Regions from separate parts of the Siccibacter colletis genome, predicted to be linked through region 2. Evidence: predicted binding sites of a transcription regulator. Region 2 holds the regulator's gene; the other holds the start of a gene.

Region 1 (8,132 bases), 920 kb from region 2:
ACCATCTGCCGGAGCAGGCGTTTTACATGGTTGGCTCCATCGACGAAGCCGTGGAAAAAGCCAAAAAACTTTAACGCCTTAATCGGAGGGTGACATGGCTATGACTTACCACCTGGATGTCGTGAGTGCTGAGAAACAGATGTTTACCGGCACCGTGGAAAAAATCCAGGTAACGGGTAGCGAAGGTGAGCTGGGTATTTACCCGGGCCACGCCCCGCTGCTCACTGCCATTAAGCCTGGTATGATCCGCATCGTTAAGCAGCACGGTCATGAAGAGTATATCTACCTGTCCGGCGGGGTACTTGAAGTACAACCCGGCAGCGTGACCGTTCTGGCTGATACCGCGATTCGTGGTCAGGATCTCGACGAAGCGCGAGCCCTGGAAGCGAAGCGTAAGGCTGAAGAGCAGGTGCGTAGCTCCCACGGTGACGTGGACTATGCCCAGGCTTCTGCTGAACTGGCTAAAGCGATCGCGAAACTGCGCGTTATCGAGTTGACCAAAAAAGCGATGTAACACCGGCTTGAACGTGAAAATGCCAGTCTGATGACTGGCATTTTTTTTGTCCGTTATTCGTCGCGCTACGGGCGTTCTGCCTGCATAAAACCCGTCGTCACCTGCCCCTTCTTCTCATTCCGGATGCAGCACTTAATTTCAGACAATTAAAAAAGCGCTACACTGTGGAGAATTTCACGGCCCGGACGGTTTGTTATCCGCTCAGAACAGGCAGAAAAGGCCTGAGATGGGGCTGAAAACGCCTGTGGATAACGAAAAAATGTCGCTTTCAGTGGTGCCATTTCATGCTGAAAAATATGTAGAATTTTCAACGTGAAACCGTTTTACTTCTTACCAAATTTTGAATCAGGACGCGTATGTCAAACAGTGCATTAAGCGTGGTGATCCTCGCCGCTGGCAAAGGGACCCGCATGTATTCCGATCTGCCGAAGGTGCTGCACCGTATCGCCGGGAAACCAATGGTTCAGCATGTCATTGATACCGCTACTAAATCAGGCGCGAAAAACGTGCATCTGGTGTATGGCCACGGCGGTGAACTGCTGAAGCAGACGCTGCGCGGCGACGCGCTGAACTGGGTATTGCAGGCCGAACAGTTGGGTACCGGACACGCGATGCAGCAGGCCGCCCCGTTCTTTGCCGATGACGAAGACATCCTGATGCTTTACGGCGACGTGCCGCTGATTACCTTAGAGACGCTGACGCGCCTGCGTGAGGCGAAGCCGCAGGGCGGCATTGGTCTGCTGACCGTCAAACTCGACGACCCGACCGGCTATGGCCGCATCGTGCGTGAGAATGGCGCGGTCGTCGGCATTGTCGAACATAAAGACGCCACCGACGTGCAGCGCCAGATTAACGAAATCAACACCGGAATTCTGGTGGCCAACGGGGCCGACCTGAAGCGCTGGTTGGGCAAGCTGAACAACAATAATGCGCAGGGCGAATATTACATTACGGACGTGATCGCGATGGCGCATCAGGAAGGCCGTGAGGTGGTTGCTGCGCACCCGGATCGCCTGAGTGAAGTGGAAGGCGTGAATAACCGCCTGCAGCTCTCCCGTCTTGAGCGCGTGTATCAGGCAGAGCAGGCGGAAAAACTGCTGCTTGCCGGCGTGATGCTGCTCGATCCGGCCCGTTTCGATCTGCGCGGTGAGCTGACGCATGGCCGCGACGTTGAGATCGACACTAACGTCATCATCGAAGGTCAGGTCACCCTCGGCCACCGCGTGAAGATCGGTACCGGCTGCGTGATTAAAAACAGCGTCATCGGTGATGACTGCGAAATCAGCCCTTATACCGTGGTGGAAGATGCGCGCCTCGACGCCGCCTGCACCATCGGGCCGTTTGCCCGTCTGCGCCCGGGCGCAGAGCTGGCAGAAGGCGCCCACGTCGGCAACTTCGTTGAGATGAAAAAAGCGCGCCTGGGCAAAGGCTCCAAAGCGGGTCATCTCAGCTATTTGGGCGATGCCGAGATTGGCGATAACGTAAATATCGGCGCGGGCACTATCACCTGCAACTACGATGGCGCGAACAAGCATAAAACGCTGATTGGCGATGACGTGTTTGTCGGCTCCGATACCCAGCTGGTGGCCCCGGTTAGCGTCGGCAACGGCGCCACCATCGCCGCAGGCACCACCGTGACGCGCGATGTTGCAGAGCACGAGCTGGTGCTGAGCCGCGTTCCGCAGGTGCACAAGCAGGGCTGGCAGCGTCCGGTGAAGAAAAAGTAATACGCGGCGGGCGGCATTTTGCTGCCCGCTGAACGTTTTGCACGTCGGGGATGTGAAAGCGTCTGCGACGTGCCGGGATGAGGGGATAACATAATCTCCCGCCCACCAGCAGTACCAGAATAATAACCCCACTCTCTACAAGGCTCGGGGCGCCCGGTAAAAGGGCAACAAGGTCGTCAGACAACGCGTGGCGTAATGCCAGAATCAGGAATCAAAAACTATGTGTGGAATTGTTGGCGCGGTCGCGCAACGTGATATTGCTGAGATCCTTCTCGAGGGGTTGCGTCGTCTGGAGTATCGCGGCTATGACTCTGCGGGTCTGGCGGTGGTGGACAGTGAAGGCAGGATGACGCGTCTGCGCCGTCTTGGCAAAGTCCAGATGCTGGCTCAGGCGGCAGAAGAGCACGCCCTGCACGGCGGTACGGGGATTGCCCATACCCGCTGGGCGACCCACGGCGAACCGTCAGAAGGGAATGCGCACCCGCATGTTTCTGAACATATCGTGGTAGTGCACAACGGCATTATCGAAAACCACGAACCGCTGCGTGAAGAGCTGAAAGCGCGCGGCTACACCTTCGTCTCCGAAACCGACACCGAAGTTATCGCTCACCTGGTGCACTGGGAGCTGGCCCAGGGCGGTACGCTGCGCGAAGCGGTGCTGCGTACTATCCCGCAGCTGCGCGGTGCCTACGGCACGGTGATCATGGATACCCGCGACCCGAGCACCCTGCTGGCGGCCCGTTCCGGCAGCCCGCTGGTTATCGGCCTCGGCATGGGGGAAAACTTTATCGCCTCCGATCAGCTGGCGCTTCTCCCGGTGACCCGCCGCTTTATCTTCCTTGAAGAGGGCGATATTGCCGAAGTGACCCGCCGCAGCGTGAAGGTGTTCGATAAGTCTGGCGCGGAAACCACGCGTCAGGAGATCGAATCCAACCTGCAGTACGATGCGGGCGATAAAGGTATCTACCGTCACTACATGCAGAAAGAGATTTACGAGCAGCCAAACGCTATCAAAAATACCCTGACCGGGCGCATCAGCCACGGTGAGGTTGATCTCAGCGAACTGGGCCCGCAGGCGAACGCGCTGCTGTCGCAGGTAGAGCACATCCAGATCGTAGCGTGCGGCACGTCATATAACTCCGGTATGGTGTCGCGCTACTGGTTTGAATCGCTGGCTGGCGTGCCGTGTGACGTGGAGATCGCCTCTGAGTTCCGCTACCGTAAATCCGCCGTGCGCCGTAACAGCCTGATGATAACCCTGTCGCAGTCCGGCGAAACCGCAGATACTCTGGCGGCGCTGCGTCTGTCGAAAGAGCTGGGTTATCTGGGCTCGCTGGCGATCTGCAACGTGCCTGGCTCCTCGCTGGTGCGTGAATCTGACCTGGCGCTGATGACCAAAGCGGGCACCGAAATTGGCGTAGCGTCTACCAAGGCGTTTACCACCCAGTTGACCGTGCTGCTGATGCTGGTGGCGAAACTGAGCCGTCTGAAAGGCGTGGACGCGGCGATTGAACAGGACATCGTGCATGGCCTGCAGGCGCTGCCGAACCGTATCGAGCAGATGCTCTCTCAGGACAAACGCATCGAGGCGCTGGCGGAGGCCTTCTCTGACAAGCATCACGCGCTGTTCCTTGGCCGTGGCGATCAATATCCGATTGCCCTCGAAGGCGCGCTGAAGCTGAAAGAGATCTCCTACATCCACGCTGAAGCCTACGCGGCAGGGGAGCTGAAACACGGCCCGCTGGCGCTGATTGACGCTGACATGCCGGTGATCGTGGTGGCGCCGAACAACGAGCTGCTGGAAAAACTGAAATCCAACATCGAAGAAGTACGCGCCCGCGGCGGTGTGCTGTTTGTCTTCGCCGATCAGGATACCGGTTTCACCAGCAGCGATAACATGCACATTATCCAGATGCCGCATGTGGAAGAGAGCATCGCCCCGATCTTCTATACCGTTCCGCTGCAGCTGCTGGCCTATCACGTCGCGCTTATTAAAGGCACCGACGTCGATCAGCCGCGCAACCTGGCAAAATCGGTGACCGTCGAGTAATTCTCACGCCCCGCTTGATAATAAGCGGGGCATTTTATCTTTATCCCCGCCCGCAATTCTCACCATCAGATGCGCTTCAGAAATGACTTTCTGTCATATTCGGCTATTTTTTCACTGTAATAAAAATAAAATTTTACCGACATCCTGTCGTCATCTTTCTCGTTATCTGATTGAAAAGACATAGTTTTACGAAAAATCTTATCGACAAGATCCCGTTGTCACAAAACTGTCATATTTCGTACATTTAGCTGTCACCTGTTTGTCCTATTTTGCTCATCGTGGAAACTAAACAACACCTTACGAACACCTTGCAGGAGACATTATGAACATCATGCGTACCACTGTCGCAACTGTTGTCGCCGCGACCTTCTCCCTGAGCGCTTTCGCTGTTAACGCAGCGGCAAGCCTGACTGGCGCGGGTGCAACCTTCCCTGCGCCGGTGTATGCCAAATGGGCAGATACCTATCAGAAAGCTACCGGTAGCAAAGTGAACTACCAGGGTATCGGCTCCTCAGGTGGTGTAAAACAGATTATCGCTAACACCGTTGATTTCGGCGCCTCTGACGCCCCGCTGTCTGACGAGAAACTGCAGCAGGAAGGCCTGTTCCAGTTCCCGACCGTTATCGGTGGTGTGGTGCTGGCCATCAACGTTCCGGGCATCAAAACCGGTGAGCTGGTGCTGGACGGCAAAACCCTGGGTGACATCTACCTGGGCAAAATCAAAAAATGGGATGACGCGGCAATCACCAAACTCAACCCGGGTCTGAAACTGCCTTCTCAGAACATCGCTGTTGTGCGTCGTGCTGACGGTTCAGGCACCTCCTTCGTCTTCACCGGCTACCTGGCCAAAGTGAACGAAGAGTGGAAATCTAAAGTAGGCTCTGGCTCTACCGTTAACTGGCCGACCGGTCTGGGCGGTAAAGGTAACGACGGTATCGCAGCCTTCGTACAGCGTCTGCCGGGTGCTATCGGTTACGTTGAATACGCTTACGCTAAGCAGAACAACCTGGCTTACACCAAGCTGATCTCTGCTGACGGCAAGCCGGTAAGCCCGACCGAAGAGAGCTTCTCCAACGCCGCGAAAGAAGTGGACTGGAGCAAATCCTTCGCACAGGACCTGACTAACCAGAAAGGTGACGATGCGTGGCCGATTACCTCCACCACCTTCATCCTGGTTCACAAAGAGCAGAAGAAACCTGAGCAGGGCGCTGAAGTGCTGAAGTTCTTCGACTGGGCCTTCAAAGACGGCGCCAAAGAAGCGAACGACCTGGATTACGCCAGCCTGCCGGACAGCGTTGTTGAGCAGATTCGTGCAGCATGGAAAACCAACGTAAAAGACAGCAGCGGTAAAGCACTGTACTAAGCGTATCGGGGCGGATGACAATGCGTTATCCGCCCGCATAACAGGATGTTATAGTTGATTTTCAGGCCCGGTACGCTCACGCAACCGGGCAGTTTGTTAGAGTCAGTACCTAAACCTAAAGAGTAACTTATGGCTGCAACCAAGCCTGCATTTACGCCTCCAGGCAAAAAAGGTGACATGATATTCAGCGCGCTGGTAAGACTGGCTGCGCTGATTGTGCTATTGCTGCTGGGCGGCATTATCATCTCCCTTATCATCTCCTCCTGGCCAAGTATTCAGAAGTTTGGCTTCTCCTTCCTCTGGACCAAAGAGTGGGATGCGCCTAACGACATCTACGGTGCGCTGGTGCCGATCTACGGCACGCTGGTGACCTCCTTTATTGCGCTACTGATCGCCGTCCCGGTGAGCTTCGGTATTGCGCTGTTCCTGACGGAACTGGCCCCGGCCTGGCTGAAACGCCCGCTGGGTATTGCCATTGAACTGCTCGCGGCTATTCCGAGTATCGTGTACGGCATGTGGGGGCTGTTTATCTTCGCCCCGCTGTTCGCGACGTATTTCCAGGAGCCGGTCGGCAACGTGCTGTCCAATATTCCGTTTGTTGGCGCGCTGTTCTCTGGTCCGGCATTCGGGATTGGTATCCTGGCGGCGGGCGTCATTCTCGCCATCATGATCATCCCTTACATCGCGGCGGTAATGCGCGATGTGTTTGAACAAACTCCGGTGATGATGAAAGAGTCGGCCTACGGCATCGGCTGCACCACCTGGGAAGTGATCTGGCGCATTGTGCTGCCGTTCACCAAAAACGGCGTTATCGGCGGCGTGATGCTGGGCCTCGGTCGTGCGCTGGGGGAAACCATGGCAGTGACCTTCATCATCGGTAACACCTACCAGCTCGACAGTGCCTCGCTCTATATGCCGGGTAACAGCATCACCTCCGCGCTGGCAAATGAGTTCGCCGAAGCGGAATCCGGTCTGCATGTGGCCGCGCTGATGGAACTGGGTCTGATCCTGTTCGTGATCACCTTCATCGTACTCGCGATTTCTAAATTCATGATCATGCGTCTGGCGAAAAACGAGGGGGCGCGCTAATGGCTACCTTAGAACTTCAACATACCGCCGGTCTGGCGGAGTCGCGCCGTAAAATGCAGGCGAAGCGCCGCATGAAGAACCGTCTCGCCCTGACGCTCTCTATGGCGACCATGGCGTTTGGTCTGTTCTGGCTGGTGTGGATCCTGTTCTCTACCGTCACGCGCGGTATCGACGGCATGTCGCTGGCGCTGTTCACCGAGATGACGCCGCCGCCGAACACCGCAGGCGGTGGTCTGGCGAACGCCCTTGCGGGCAGCGGCCTGCTGATCCTGTGGGCCACGGTTATCGGTACGCCGTTAGGTATCCTGGCGGGTATTTATCTGGCGGAGTACGGGCGTAAATCATGGCTCGCTGAAGTCATCCGCTTCATCAACGATATTCTGCTCTCTGCCCCGTCTATCGTGGTGGGCCTGTTCGTCTACACCATCGTGGTGGCGCAGATGGAGCACTTCTCCGGCTGGGCGGGTGTGATTGCGCTGGCGCTGCTGCAGGTGCCTATCGTAATCCGTACCACCGAGAACATGATGAAGCTGGTGCCGGACAGCCTGCGTGAAGCGGCTTACGCTCTCGGTACGCCGAAGTGGAAGATGATCTCCGCCATTACGCTGAAAGCCTCCGTTTCCGGGATTATCACCGGCGTGCTGCTGGCCGTAGCCCGTATCGCAGGCGAAACCGCACCGCTGCTGTTTACCGCGCTCTCCAACCAGTTCTGGAGCACGGACATGATGCAGCCTATCGCTAACCTGCCGGTAACCATTTTTAAATTCGCCATGAGTCCGTTTGCCGAGTGGCAACAGCTGGCCTGGGCCGGGGTGCTGATTATTACGCTGTGCGTCCTGTTGCTGAATATCCTGGCGCGCGTGCTGTTCGCCAAAGGTAAACACGGTTAATTTTGCGGCGCTGCACAGGCTGCGTCGGATGAGGAAAGATTGAGATGAGTATTGTTGATACCCCAGCGGACAAAATTCAGGTTCGCGATCTGAACTTCTACTACGGCAAATTCCACGCCCTGAAGAACATCAGTCTGGATATCGCAAAGAATCAGGTGACGGCGTTTATCGGGCCATCGGGCTGCGGTAAATCCACCCTGCTGCGTACCTTTAACAAAATGTATTCGCTTTACCCGGAGCAGCGCGCCGAAGGTGAAATCCTGCTGGACGGTGAGAACATCCTCACCCACAGCCAGGACATCGCGCTGCTGCGCGCCAAAGTGGGCATGGTGTTCCAGAAGCCGACGCCGTTCCCGATGTCTATCTATGACAACATCGCCTTTGGCGTGCGCCTGTTCGAGAAGCTTTCCCGTGCCGATATGGACGAGCGCGTGCAGTGGGCGTTGACCAAAGCCGCATTATGGAATGAAACCAAAGATAAGCTGCACCAGAGCGGGTA
Region 2 (8,132 bases):
CTTGCCATAACGCGCGTGTGTCGCCCTCCTCACTGCGTGCGGATTACGGGGAGGAGACGCGGGGCGGAGGTCGTCTGTGAGCGTAGAGGGAAAACAAAAATCCCGCCAGCGCGGCGGGGTTGAAGTGGTCAGCGGACGAGCGCTTTTTTCCTGTCGTGGCGGCGTTTGAACACCCAGCCCACCAGCAGCAGCGCAATCCAGGCAAAGCCCACGTACAGCGAGATGCGGGTTTCCGGGTGGTAGCCAATCAGACCAATAATAAACACCAGGAACAGCAGCCCGACTACGGTAGTGGCTACGCCGCCCGGCACTTTGAAGGTCAACGCTTTTACCTCTTCCGGCGGCAGGCGCTTACGGAAGGCAATCTGCGACAGCAGGATCATGATCCATACCCATACCGTGGCGAAGGTCGCCAGCGAGGCGATCACCAGGAAGACGTTCTCCGGCATGATGTAGTTAAGCCAGGCTGCGAACAGCAGCGCCACGGTCATCACCAGCACCGTCACCCACGGAATGCCCTTGCTGGAGGTTTTCGCAAACATCTTCGGCGCGCTGCCCTGCTCCGCCATACCGTGCAGCATACGTCCAACGCCGAACACGTCGCTGTTGATTGCCGACAGCGACGCGGTGAGCACCACAAAGTTGAGAATGCTGGCCGCAAAGGTAATGCCCAGATGCTGGAAGGTGAGCACGAACGGGCTGCCGTTGGTGCCAACCTGGTTCCACGGATAGATGGACATGATGACGAACAGCGTCCCGACATAGAACACCAGAATGCGCATCGGCACGGAGTTAATCGCGCGCGGAATCGATTTCTGCGGATCTTTCGCTTCCCCGGCGGTGATGCCGATAATTTCAATCCCGCCATAGGCGAACATCACCATCTGCAGCGACATCACCATGCCGAGCCAGCCGTTGCTGAAGAACCCGCCGTTGCTCCACAGATTACTGATGCCGGTGGGCTGACCGCCGTTGCCGATGCCCCAGATAATGATGCCGATACCGGCGGCGATCATGATGATAATGGTGGCAACTTTGAAGAACGAGAACCAGAACTCCAGCTCGCCGAACACCTTCACGCTCATCAGGTTAACCGCGCAGATGATCATCACCACGCTCAGCACCCAGATCCAGTGCGGCACCGTCGGGAACCAGACGCTCATATAGATGCCGAACGCGGTAACGTCGGCAATGGCGACAATCAGTATTTCGAAGCAGTAGGTCCAGCCGGTGATGTACCCCGCCAGCGGCCCGAGGTTCTCCTGGGCATAGCGTGAAAACGAGCTGGCCGCCGGGTTATGGACCGACATCTCGCCCAGCGCGCGCATAATAATGTACGCCGCCACGCCGCCAATGATGTAGGCCAGCAGCACGCTCGGCCCGGCCATTTTGATGGCGTCCGCCGAACCATAAAAAAGCCCGGTGCCAATCGCCGAGCCTAACGCCATAAAGCGGATGTGCCTTGTGCTCAAACCGCGTTTAAGCGAGTTCACCTTTTCCATCTTTTCTTTACCACCCAACACAATAAAAAAACCACGGAGCGACGGCCCCGTGGTTAGACATAATACTGCAAAGACTTAGTGCGCGTTTGACGTCGCTTGCCGTCCCGCTGCGCGGTCCCAGATGATGGAGGCCACCAGCACCACCAGCGACGGGATGAGCCACGCCAGGTTTTGATCGGCCAGCGGCAGATGCTGCATCCAGCCCGGCAGGGTATCCGCCAGCGCCGAGGCTTTAACGCCGTCGATCAGACCCAGCACCAGGCTCACAAACATCGCCGGGGCAATCACGCGGGTCGCGTTGTTCCACCACGGGCGGGTGAAGCTTAACACAATCAGCACGATGCACGGCGGGTAAATGGCAGTCAGCACCGGCACGGAGATCTGGATCAGATGGCTCAGGCCGAGGTTAGAGACCAGCATGGAGAAGCCGCCAAGGATAAATACCAGCGTGCGATAGGAGAGCGGCAGGTACTGGGCGAAGAACTCGGCGCAGGCACAGGTCAGGCCAACCGCGGTCACCATGCAGGCGATGAAGATCAGCGCCGCCAGCAGGAAGCTGCCGCCGTTGCCGAAGGTGTGCTGGACGTAAGCATGCAGGATAGCCGCGCCGTTAGCAGACTGATCCACAAGGCTTGCGCTGTCGGAACCCAGACGGAACAGCGCCAGGTAAAGCAGCGTCAGGCCGACACCGGCAATCAGGCCAGCCCACACGGTGTAGCGGGTCAGCAGGCGGGCATCGCTCACGCCACGGGAACGTGCGGCGTTGACGATAACGATGCCGAACACCAGCGCGCCGAGGGTGTCCATCGTCAGATAGCCGTTCACAAAGCCGTTAGAGAATGCCGCATTCTGATAGGCGTCGGTCGCCACGCTGATATCCCCCGCCGGCCAGACGATAGCGGCCACGCTCAGCACCACCAGCGCCAGAATTTTCAGCGGCGCAAGGAAATTGCCCACGGTATCCAGCAGTTTGCCCGGATAGAGCGACACACCAATCACCAGCAGGAAGTAGACGATGCTGTAGATCAGCAGCGGCGCAACGCCGGTGCCGGTCAGCGGCGCGATGCCCACTTCAAAGGAGACGGTGGCGGTACGCGGCGTGGCGAACAGCGGCCCGACAGCGAGATAGCACACCGTAGCCAGCAGCACGCCCGCTTTTTTGCCAATCGGCGTGCTCAGGTTATCAACACCGCCGCCCACGCGAGCCAGTGCAATCACCGTCAGTACCGGCAGACCAACCGCAGTAAGCAGAAAACCCAACGCGGCAGTCCAGACGTTTTCGCCTGCCTGTAAGCCAACCATTGGAGGGAAGATGATATTGCCTGCGCCAACGAACAGCGCGAAGGTCATAAAGCCCAGGGCAATAATGTCGCGTGATTTTAAGTGATGGGTCATAAAACTCTTACGGCTCGTGGATATGGTGTTGTCGTTAAAAAGGCTTTTCGCCGTAACGTGGCGAAAAAGTGGTGATTACCTTGAAAAACAGCGGGATATGCTTCCCGGTTACGCAGGCGAAGAATAGTTTTTCGAATTACCGCGCAATCACAGTCTGACAGGTAACAACAGGGGCGCAATTTAAACGCTTATAACGTTTAAAGGCAAGGCGGGATCGTAAAACCAGACCATTATTCCAGATATGCAAAACGGACCAGTTTAAAACACTGTTTATTCACTTTAGCCACCGCCATTCATGCGACCAAAAAAGCATCAACTGGCGGAAAGCAATCATAGGTTTTACTTATGCGAAAAGGAAAAAGGCCAGAAATCTGGCCTGATGGAAAGTGATGCTGACAGCTTAAGAGGTGACCGCTTCGCGCGACGGCTGCACGATCAGCCGTTCAGGCAGGGTAAAGGAGAAGCAGGCTCCTTTTCCGGGCGCGCTTTCGATATCCAGTCGGGCGTCGTGATGGTTCACGGCGTGTTTGACGATCGCCAGCCCCAGCCCGCTGCCGCCGGTCTGGCGCGAGCGCGCTTTATCGACCCGGTAGAAGCGCTCGGTAAGGCGCGGAATGTGCTCTGAGGCGATCCCCGGCCCGTTATCAGAAACGCTGAACCAGGCACCGTGCGGCACGCGCTTCCAGCATACGGTGATCTCGGTGCCCACCGGCGTATGGTTAACCGCGTTATACACCAGGTTCGACATCGCGCTGCGCAGCTGCTCCTCATTACCGAGCACCACCAGATCCGGCTCGATCTCAAAGTGCAGCACGTGATTGCCGTGACTGAGGGTTTGCGCTTCGCGCTCCACGACGCGCAGCATCATCGGCACATCAATCTTTTCATTCAGCACCAGCGTCGGCGACGCCTCAATTTTTGACAGCGTCAGTAGCTGTTTCACCAGCCCTTCCATGCGGGAGGTCTGCTCGCGCATGGTGTGCAGCGCCCGGGAGCGTAACGGCTCATCAAGCTTCTGCTCCTGCATCATCTCCAGATAGCCCTGTAGCACCGTCAGCGGCGTGCGCAGCTCATGGCTGACGTTGGCGAAGAAGTTGCGCCGCGCCCCTTCGAGCTGGTGCATCTGGGTGATGTCCCGCGCCGCCATCAGCAGCTGTTGCTCGCTGTAAGGCATAATGCGGAACTCCAGATGGCGGCCGTTGTTGAGCACCAGATTGAGCGGACGGGAGAAGTCCTGCTTGTGAAGGTATTCGGTAAATTCCGGATAGCGCAGCAGGTTGAGAATGTTTTGCCCGTTATCATCCGGCCAGCGCAGCCCCAGCAGCTGTTGTGCCAGGCCGTTACACCAGAACATGGTACCCTCTTCGGTGGTGAGGATTACCGCGTCCGGCAGCGACTCGGCCCCGCTGCGAAAGCGTTTGATCAGGCTACCCAGTTCGCGACGGCGCTTTTTATTGCGCATCTGCATCTGGTACAGCCCGTAGAGCAGCGGCTCCCAGCTGCCGCTGCCCGGCGGCGGCGTCATGCTGCGGTCAACCCACAGCCACCAGGAGAGGCGAAGAAGATTCCAGAAATGCCAGATGAGCAGTCCGGTTACCGCCGCCAGCAAAAACCACGGCAGATAACCAAATATCGCGCCAAGGATGAATGCGGGAAGGCAACATAACACCAGCTCCAGCACCAGCCTTTTCCATGACAGCCGTTCCAGCACGGGTCACACTCCAGTCAGATTGTCAGAAACGCGCAGAGAAACGATATCCCGTCCCGCGTACCGTTTGCACCATACGATCGTGGCCGCTGTGTTCCAGCGCCTTGCGCAGACGACGAATATGCACATCCACCGTGCGATCCTCGACGTACACGTTGGTGCCCCAGACGTTGTTCAGCAGCTGTTCGCGGCTGTATACGCGCTCCGGGTGAGTCATGAAGAAGTGTAACAGCTTAAATTCAGTCGGTCCCATGTCCAGCGGATTGTCGCCGGTCATGACGCGGTGTGATGACGGGTCGAGACTTAAGCCCTGCATCTCGATCACCTCTTCCACCGCCATCGGCGAAATGCGGCGCATAACGGCTTTGATGCGCGCCACCAGCTCTTTCGGCGAGAAGGGTTTGGTGATGTAGTCATCGGCACCGGTTTCCAGCCCGCGTACCCTGTCTTCCTCTTCACCGCGCGCGGTCAGCATCATCACCGGAATATCACGGGTGAGGGCTTCGCGTTTGAGATGCTTGATGAACTGCAGGCCGGAACCGCCAGGCAGCATCCAGTCGAGCAAAATAAGATCGGGCCAGGGTTCATTGAGATTGTTTACTGCGCTGTCATAATCCTCAGCTTCAACAGGCTGAAAGCCGTTTTGCTCGAGCACGAAGCACACCATTTCACGGATAGGAGCTTCATCTTCTACGACCAGAATGCGTCTCGCCATAATTTGCCCTGTTATATAAGTCATCAATATTAAACGCGGCGCCATTATGCTTCACATTTATGACAGATTTATGAAAAACATGACCGGTATATGACCGCAGAAAATGAGTATGTCACAGCGTCGCGACATCTCCCGTCCAGCTTGTTTATAATCGCCCCCACGCATTTTTTCCATGAAGGATCCCCGCATGCGCCTGATTCACACCTCTGACTGGCACCTTGGGCAGAATTTTTATACCAAAAGCCGCGCCGCCGAGCATCAGGCGTTTCTCGACTGGCTGGTCGCGACCGCGGCAGAGCAGCAGGTGGACGCCATCATCGTGGCGGGGGATATCTTTGATACCGGCACGCCGCCGAGTTACGCCCGCGAGCTGTACAACCGGTTTGTGGTGAATCTGCAGGCCACCGGCTGCCAGCTCATCGTGCTGGGCGGGAACCACGACTCGGTCGCCACGCTGAATGAATCCCGCGAGCTGCTGGCCTGCCTCAACACCTGGGTGTTCGCCAGCGCCGGGCTGGTGGCCGAGAACCAGGCCCGGGTACTGCAGTGCCGCGACGGCACGCCCGGGGCGATCCTCTGCCCGGTGCCGTTTCTGCGCCCGCGCGACATCGTAAAAAGCCAGGCGGGTCTGTCCGGCAGCGAAAAACAGACCCAACTGCTGCACGCCATTACCGATCACTACCAGCAGTGCTATGACGCGGCCTGCGCCCTGCGCGGGGATCGCGACCTGCCGATCATCGTCACCGGGCACCTTACTACCGTCGGGGCCAGCAAAAGCGATGCGGTGCGCGACATCTATATCGGCACCCTGGAGGCGTTCCCGGCGGAGCGCTTCCCCGCCGCGGATTACATCGCGCTGGGGCATATTCACCGCCCGCAGAAGGTGGTTTCCACCGGGCACATCCGCTACTGCGGGTCGCCCATCGCCCTGAGCTTCGATGAAACCGGCAGCGAGAAAAGCGTGCTGCTGGTGGAGTTCAGCCACGGCAAACTCCAGGACATTACACCGCTGCCGGTGCCGGTCACCCAGCCGCTGGCGGTGCTGAAAGGCGATTTAACCGCGATTGAAAGCCAGCTGGAACGCTGGCGCGATGCCCCCGCCAGCCCCAAAGTGTGGCTGGATATTGAAGTCAGCGGCGAGGCCTTTATGTATGACATGCAGCGCCAGGTGCTGGCGATGACGGAAGATCTGCCGGTAGAGGTAGTGCTGCTGCGCCGCAGCCGCGAACAGCGCGAGCAGATGGCTGCCGGAGAGCACTACGAAACCCTGAGCGAGCTACAGGTTGAAGAGGTGTTTGACCGTCGGCTGGCGCTGGAAGCGCTGAGCGAGGAAGAAAAACCGCCGCTGCGCACCCTGTTAGCCCGAACGCTGGAAGAGATGCAGCAGGAGGATGACGCATGAAAATCCTGAGCCTGCGGTTAAAAAACCTGAACTCCCTGAAAGGCGAGTGGAAAATCGACTTTACCGCCGAGCCGTTCGCCAGCAACGGTCTGTTTGCCATCACCGGCCCCACCGGGGCGGGGAAAACCACCCTGCTGGACGCCATCTGCCTGGCGCTTTATCACAAGACGCCGCGCCTGAGTAATATTTCCCAGGCGCAGAACGATCTCATGACCCGCGATACCGCCGAGTGCCTGGCGGAGGTGGAGTTTGAAGTAAAAGGCGTGGCGTATCGCGCGTTCTGGAGCCAGTACCGGGCGCGTAATCAGATCGAAGGCAACCTGCAGGCGCCGCGCGTCGAGCTGGCCCAGGTCAGCGACGGCAAAATCCTCGCCGATAAAATTAAAGACAAGCTGGATATGGTCGCCGCCCTCACCGGGCTGGACTACGACCGCTTCACCCGGTCGATGATGCTCTCCCAGGGGCAGTTTGCCGCCTTCCTCAATGCCGACGCCAAAGAGCGCGCCGAACTGCTGGAGGAGCTGACCGGCACCGAAATTTACGGCCTGATTTCGGCAAAAGTCTTTGAAAAGCATAAGGAAGCGCGCAGCGCGCTGGAGAAGCTCGAAGCCCAGGCGCAGGGCGTGATGTTGCTCGACGCCGAACAGCACCAGCAGCTGACGCAAAGTTTGCAGGCGCTTACTGACGAAGAAAAACAGCGTGTCGCCGAACAGCAGACGCTTCAGGCGCAGCAGCAGTGGCTGAACCAGCTGGCCGGGCTGACGGCGGAACAGCAGCGCACCCGCCAGGCGCATGCCGGGGCGGAACAGGCGCTGAAAGAGGCCGCACCGGCGCTGGAACAGCTCAGCCGCGCCCTGCCCGCCGAGAAGCTGCGGCCCTGGTGGCAGCAGCGCCAGGAGCGTCAGCAGGCGCAGCAGCAGATCGCCCGGCAGCGAGAGAATGTGAATGCTCGCTTACAGCAGGCGAGAGTACGCCGCCAGCAGGTGCGCCAGCTGGCTGACGGCCAGCTCAGGTCGCTGCACGCTGAAATCAGCCAGACCGAGAGCTGGTTGAGCCAGCACGACCGCTACCGCCTGTGGAGCGCGGAGCTGACCGGCTGGCGCATGGCCTTTGCTCAGCAGCAGCGCGATGAAAAACAGCGCCGGGAACGCGAGCAGGCTATCGCGGCCAGTCAACAGAAGCTGGCGTTGCTGCCAGCGGCGGCGCTCTCCCTGAACCGGGAAGAAGTAAGTACTCATTTACATCAGTTGAACGCCTCGCGTCGCGAGCGTCAGCAGCTTGCTGCCCTGCAACCGCAGTTCGCCGCGCTGAACAAACGCCGGGCAGAGCTGGAGGGTGAACTCGCCGCGCTGGATAAACAGATTGCCGACGAGGAGGTGGAGCTGGCAGCACGCCGCCAGCGTTACAAAG

Evidence for each region. The regulator PhoB, encoded in region 2, activates phosphate uptake and scavenging genes when phosphate is short. The targets are predictions, from matches to a motif close to CTGTCATAAAACTGNCNNAT.
Region 1: pstS (phosphate ABC transporter substrate-binding protein PstS) is a predicted target of PhoB. The motif match lies at 4,507-4,526, and genes of this name have one in related genera.

What each region holds. Positions count from the first base shown of each region.
Region 1 is NZ_CP074352.1:4,047,366-4,055,497, forward strand. Features, by position in the region: gene atpD (F0F1 ATP synthase subunit beta) at 1-74, shown strand, start outside; gene KFZ77_RS19340 (F0F1 ATP synthase subunit epsilon) at 95-514, shown strand; gene glmU (bifunctional UDP-N-acetylglucosamine diphosphorylase/glucosamine-1-phosphate N-acetyltransferase GlmU) at 871-2,241, shown strand; gene glmS (glutamine--fructose-6-phosphate transaminase (isomerizing)) at 2,462-4,291, shown strand; gene pstS (phosphate ABC transporter substrate-binding protein PstS) at 4,614-5,654, shown strand; gene pstC (phosphate ABC transporter permease PstC) at 5,784-6,743, shown strand; gene pstA (phosphate ABC transporter permease PstA) at 6,743-7,633, shown strand; gene pstB (phosphate ABC transporter ATP-binding protein PstB) at 7,678-8,132, shown strand, end outside.
Region 2 is NZ_CP074352.1:900,757-908,888, reverse strand. Features, by position in the region: gene proY (proline-specific permease ProY) at 129-1,502, opposite strand; gene brnQ (branched-chain amino acid transporter carrier protein BrnQ) at 1,578-2,897, opposite strand; gene phoR (phosphate regulon sensor histidine kinase PhoR) at 3,298-4,608, opposite strand; gene phoB (phosphate response regulator transcription factor PhoB) at 4,631-5,320, opposite strand; gene sbcD (exonuclease subunit SbcD) at 5,508-6,722, shown strand; gene sbcC (exonuclease subunit SbcC) at 6,719-8,132, shown strand, end outside.